Regions from separate parts of the Bacillus silvicola genome, predicted to be linked through region 1. Evidence: predicted binding sites of a transcription regulator. Region 1 holds the regulator's gene; the other holds the start of a gene.

Region 1 (3,219 bases):
GCTTAGTGATCCGGTGGTTCCGCATGGAAGGGCCATCGCTCAACGGATAAAAGCTACCCCGGGGATAACAGGCTTATCTCCCCCAAGAGTCCACATCGACGGGGAGGTTTGGCACCTCGATGTCGGCTCATCGCATCCTGGGGCTGTAGTCGGTCCCAAGGGTTGGGCTGTTCGCCCATTAAAGCGGTACGCGAGCTGGGTTCAGAACGTCGTGAGACAGTTCGGTCCCTATCCGTCGTGGGCGTAGGAAATTTGAGAGGAGCTGTCCTTAGTACGAGAGGACCGGGATGGACGCACCGCTGGTGTACCAGTTGTTCTGCCAAGGGCATAGCTGGGTAGCTATGTGCGGAAGGGATAAGTGCTGAAAGCATCTAAGCATGAAGCCCCCCTCAAGATGAGATTTCCCATAGCGTAAGCTAGTAAGATCCCTGAAAGATGATCAGGTTGATAGGTTCGAGGTGGAAGCATGGTGACATGTGGAGCTGACGAATACTAATAGATCGAGGACTTAACCATATAATATGTAGCAAATGTTATCTAGTTTTGAAGGAATATGCCTTCATAGTTTGGTGATGATGGCAGAGAGGTCACACCCGTTCCCATACCGAACACGGAAGTTAAGCTCTCTAGCGCCGATGGTAGTTGGGACCTTGTCCCTGTGAGAGTAGGACGTCGCCAAGCAACTAAGACACGAGTCATTTGACTCGTGTTTTTTCGTGTTTTCTTTTATAATTCATAGTAATTTAAAAAATCTTTACTTAAAGAACCGTCCTTTTGATTAAAGACTGTGAAATGTGGCTAGGATAGTGAATAAGCAAAAGAGTTGCAAATTTTTTTAATACGTATATAATTAAAGTCAAAGATAGTCAAAGTCAATAAAGGTGGCGGATAAATGAGAAATATATCTGATATCATTGAGAAATATCTAAAGCAAGTTATTGACTTAAGTAATAATAATGTGATTGAAATCAAGAGGAATGAGATCGCGGATCGATTCGATTGTGTTCCGTCTCAAATCAACTATGTAATCAATACCCGTTTTACGTTAGAAAGAGGATTCGTAGTAGAAAGTAAACGAGGTGGAGGAGGTTACATTCGCATTATAAAAGTCAAACTGCATGACGATATAGACATTATTGATCAAATGCTTCATATGATTGATCATAGCGTTGCACAAGGAAATGCAGAAAGTATGGTTATACGTTTAATAGAAGAGGGCATCATAACAAATCGTGAAGCTAAACTTATGTTAAGTGTACTAGATCGTTCTGTATTATTAATGGATGTTCCTTCTCGAGATGAACTTAGGGCTCGAATATTATGCGCAATGTTAAGAACACTGAAATATAAATAAATATAACTTTTGTAAAAATGATAACTAAGATAATGCAGTTTAATATTGTAGGGATTTTGAAGGGTAACATGTGCTTTTATTAAATAGATTAAGGCAAGAGAACAATCTAGTAATGTATGAAAAGTATCATGAGATAGATCGTTCCTGTTGTAAAGGTGGGGATAGCGATGACTTGTCAAAATTGTAATATAAGAACAGCAACTTTACATTATACAAAAGTAATCAACGAGAAAAAGGCGGAAGTTCATCTTTGTGAGCAATGTGCAGAACAAAGTGGCTATACGTCTTTCTTTCAATCACAGCACTCTAATTTTTCATTCCATGAACTATTAGCTGGATTATTACATGGTGAATCAGCAATGTTTGAAGAAGGACAAAATACATTTTCGAATATAAATATACTAAGATGTCCAGATTGTAAGATGACATATGAACAATTTACAAAAGTGGGACGCTTTGGTTGTGCTTCTTGTTACGATACATTTAAAGAGCATTTAAAACCACTATTAAAACGTCTACACGGTGGACATACAGATCATTGTGGAAAAATTCCAGAGCGTATAGAAGGAAATATCCACTTAAAGAAAGAATTAGATGAACTAAAACTTACTCTGAAGCAATCTGTGCAAAAAGAGGAGTTTGAGAAAGCAGCTGAAATACGAGATGAAATTCGAGGTCTTGAAAATCGGCTTAGTGAGCATAGAGAGGGGGAATAGTTCTATGTCACTGGACAGAATTATGAACGAAGCAATTAGTCCGTGGATGAAGGGAGATGGCCCTGATTCTGATATTGTTTTAAGTAGTCGAATTCGTTTGGCTCGTAATTTAAAAAAATATCAATTCTCTACTATGCAAAACGAGAAAGAAGCTAAACAGATTCATGAATTATTTAAGAAGAAGTTTGTAAATAAACCGGTAGAACCTTTTGGGAAGTTTGAACTATTAAAAATGGATGAATTAAATCCTCTTCAAAGGAGGGTTTTAGTTGAGAAACATTTAATTAGTCCAAATCTTGCAGGAACAGAATACGGAGCATGTTTACTATCAGAAAGTGAACATATTAGTATCATGCTTAATGAAGAGGATCACGTTAGGATTCAGTGTTTATTTTCAGGGTTACAGTTATCAAAGGCGCTTCAGAGTGCCAATCAAATAGATAATTGGATCGAGGAAGAAGTTGAATACGCTTTTGATGAATCACTTGGATATATTACGAGTTGTCCTACTAACGTTGGTACAGGATTAAGGGCCTCTGTAATGATTCATTTACCGGGACTCGTTTTAACGAAAAGGATTAACCGTATTATACAAGTAATTCAAAAATTAGGGTTAGTAGTAAGAGGAATATACGGTGAAGGTAGCGAAGCGTTAGGTAATATATTTCAAGTGTCCAATCAAATGACACTAGGTAAAGCAGAAGAAGATATTATTGCAGATTTAAAGAGTGTCATTCAACAAATTATACAACAAGAAAAAATAGCTAGAGAATTAATCGTACAAAATTCGAGTGTTGAGCTTGAAGATAAAGTATATCGTTCTTACGGTATACTCTCTAATAGTCGTTTAATCCAATCTGCGGAAGCGGCTACTTGTTTATCCGATGTACGAATTGGTATTGACCTAGGATATATAAAAGGGATATCAAGAAATATTTTGACTGAGTTAATGGTCCTTACTCAGCCAGGCATTTTGCAGCAATATGCAGGAGGACCTTTAGGGCCAGAAGAAAGAGATTATCGAAGAGCAACCTTAATCCGTGAGCGATTACGTATTGAACAAAACTAAGCGCAAGTAGGAGGCGATTTCTATGATGTTTGGAAGATTTACAGAACGAGCACAGAAAGTATTAGCTTTATCTCAAGAGG
Region 2 (3,219 bases), on a different contig from region 1:
ACGCGCTGACTTTTGCGTCTAATAATAGTATGAGCGTTTGGCGAGAAACTATAAGCAGGGAATTTTTAGATTACAACCCAAGAACCTCTTCTAAATATAGAGCGATCCCATCTTCTTCATTCGTTAATGTTGTATGATTTGCGAGTGATTTCAGCTCAGGAATTGCATTACCCATAGCGATGCCATGACCAGCAAATTCGATCATTTCAAAGTCGTTATCTTCATCACCAAAAGCGATAATTCGCTCTTTAGGAATATTGTAATGACCTGAAATTTTTTGTAATCCGACAGCTTTATTTAATCCGCTTTTTACAATTTCAATAATTGGCCAAGGTGCCCCCCATTTTCTATGATCGATGACTTCAGCGTGCATATCTGTTAAATGCTGGCGAATGGCAGCGGAATGCTCGTCATGTGCATCGATTAATAAGCAAGTTGGATGGTCGTTTAAAATATTTAATAAATCTCCTGTGAAAATCTTTGGAGAACCGAATTCGAAAATATGTTTTTTATCTTCATCAATTTCACGGACATACACATCATCCATGACTTCAGCATAGACATTTTTCACGCCGAAATCAAAGCAAGCTCGGACGATTTCTTGCGCTGTTGAAAGTTCAAGAGGAGAGTGATGTGTTCCCCAACTTGAATCAAGTGGGTGATGCACGTAAGCGCCGTTAAAGTTTACGATTGGTGTGTTAAGGCTAAGTTCTTTATAATAATCGTAACTAGCGCGGAATGGACGCCCTGTTGAAATAACAACAATATGTCCTTGTTCTTTTGCTTTTGCAATTGTGTTTTTAGTTCTTGGAGAAATTATTTTGTTGTCTGTTAATAAAGTTCCGTCTAAGTCTAATGCGATTAAATGTTGTTTATTCATAATTTCACCTCTTATAATAATTTTTTTGTTTCTATCTGTATTTCCGTTTTTAATATGCAGAAATAAGAGGTTAGACTGGGTGAAACTACTGTAAATGAAAGTTTCACTATATATCCATCTTACGTCGCGAAGCGCTGTGGTGTCTACTATTTCTCATTGGAAATTAGGAAAAGTCAACATCTTTTTAGAAAGTTCAAACAATGTTTCTTTCATTATGTATAATTTGTGAAAGGGGTTACATTGTTTGAACGATGCGACTTATAATGAACATGTAATCTTCTCGTATATGTTTGACTCTCCTTTGAAACTGGCCTAAAGTAGGTTGGTTTCTTTTTTTTCAACAAATATGTCAATAATTCCTGCTTAAGCTTGTGTAATTATATATATGTGCATGAGTAAACGGTAGTACTTGTTTCCTAAACATGACAGAAAAGCTTTCTTTTAAAATGGATATACTAATGAGGCAAGACGTCATGGAAGGAGAATGGAAATGGGACAAAATCGCAGGTTTCGTTCAGGGCAAAAAGCGCCAAATGATGGCATTTATGTAGAAATTGGTGAAACGGGAAGTATGGTGAAAGATCCACAAATGGTGAAATTAACTGCCGGGGATAGGTTCCCAGAGAACACAAATCATAACCGTCAGTGGACATATAAAAGAAAACCGTAACAGAAGCCGCAATCGTTATTGCGGCTTTTTTGCTTAGAAAAATGAATGTTACTTTTTGCATTTTCCAATAATAAGTTTGAAATACATAAGCAAAATTATTGTATAAAAAAGTCAGTTGGCGTATAATCAAATCAAAGGTCAAAGAAAGTCAAACATTTGGAGGACGGTAAAGATGGACTTAAATCAAATGACAACGAAAACACAGGAAGCGATTATGAGTGCTCAGTCTTTAGCGGTATCTCATCATCATCAAGAAGTAGATACTGTTCATCTATTGCTTACGTTATTAGAGCAGCAAGACGGATTGGCAGTACGTATTTTTCAAAAAATGAATGTCGATATAGAAGCGTTAAAGCAAGGCGCCGAAAGTTTAATTAAGAAAAAGCCTTCTGTAACTGGAAGCGGGGCAGAGGCTGGGAAATTATATGTAACCGGTGCTTTGCAACAACTGCTTGTAAGAGCAGGGAAAGAAGCAGAGAAATTGCAGGATGATTACATTTCAATCGAACATGTATTGCTTGCTTTTTCTGAAGAGAAAGGCGATATAAATCAATTATTTACGAGATTTCATATTACGAAAGATAACTTATTACAGTCTTTAATGACAGTTCGGGGGAATCAGAGAGTGACTAGTCAAAATCCAGAAGCAACTTATGAAGCGTTAGAAAAATATGGACGTGATTTAGTGGCTGAAGTGAGAGCAGGGAAAATTGATCCTGTAATTGGCCGAGATAGTGAGATTCGCCGCGTGATCCGCATTCTTTCACGCAAAACGAAAAACAACCCTGTTTTAATTGGTGAGCCAGGTGTTGGTAAAACAGCAATCGTTGAAGGATTAGCGCAACGTATTGTGAAAAAGGATGTCCCAGAAGGATTAAAAGATAGAACAATCTTCGCTTTAGATATGAGTGCACTTGTGGCCGGAGCAAAATTCCGCGGTGAGTTTGAAGAGCGTCTGCAAGCTGTATTAAATGAAATTAAAAAGAGTGAAGGGCGTATTTTATTATTCATTGATGAACTTCATACAATCGTCGGTGCTGGTAAAACAGAAGGAGCGATGGATGCAGGGAATATGTTAAAACCGATGCTAGCTCGTGGTGAACTGCATTGTATCGGGGCAACGACGCTCGATGAATATCGTAAATATATCGAGAAAGATCCAGCGTTAGAAAGACGTTTCCAACAAGTATTAGCAGAAGAGCCAACTGTTGAGGATACAATTTCAATTTTACGTGGTTTAAAAGAGCGTTTTGAGATTTATCACGGTGTAAATATTCATGACCGTGCAATTGTAGCGGCATCGGTTTTATCAGATCGATATATTTCAGATCGTTTCTTACCCGATAAAGCAATTGACCTTGTCGATGAAGCCTGTGCAACAATCCGAACAGAAATTGATTCTATGCCAACAGAATTAGATGAAGTAACGCGTCGTATTATGCAATTAGAAATTGAAGAAGCTGCCCTTGGGAAAGAAAAGGACTTTGGTAGCCAAGAACGCCTAAAAACATTACAACGTGAATTATCGGACTTAAAAGAAGTTGCAAGCGGTATGAGAGCGAAATGGGAGAAGGAAAAAGAAGACATTCACAAAGTTCGTGACTTACGTGAACATTTAGAACGCTTGCGCCGTGAGTTAGAAGAAGCAGAAGGCAATTACGATTTAAAC

Evidence for each region. Region 1 encodes CtsR, which represses protease genes until heat stress. Its sites were predicted from a motif close to ATGGTCAATAAAGGTCAAACA; they were not measured.
Region 2: a site for CtsR is predicted at 1,685-1,705, ahead of clpB (ATP-dependent chaperone ClpB). Genes of this name have one in related genera too.

The regions. Positions count from the first base shown of each region.
Region 1 covers NZ_JBNGVC010000013.1:1,116,614-1,119,832, reverse strand. The annotation lists rRNA gene ACP6L7_RS27940 (23S ribosomal RNA) at 1-516, shown strand, start outside; rRNA gene rrf (5S ribosomal RNA) at 566-681, shown strand; gene ctsR (transcriptional regulator CtsR) at 893-1,354, shown strand; gene mcsA (protein-arginine kinase activator protein McsA) at 1,522-2,070, shown strand; gene mcsB (protein-arginine kinase McsB) at 2,075-3,139, shown strand; gene clpC (ATP-dependent protease ATP-binding subunit ClpC) at 3,162-3,219, shown strand, end outside.
Region 2 covers NZ_JBNGVC010000001.1:1,265,927-1,269,145, reverse strand. The annotation lists gene ACP6L7_RS06755 (Cof-type HAD-IIB family hydrolase) at 71-880, opposite strand; gene ACP6L7_RS06750 (YjzC family protein) at 1,371-1,550, shown strand; gene clpB (ATP-dependent chaperone ClpB) at 1,723-3,219, shown strand, end outside.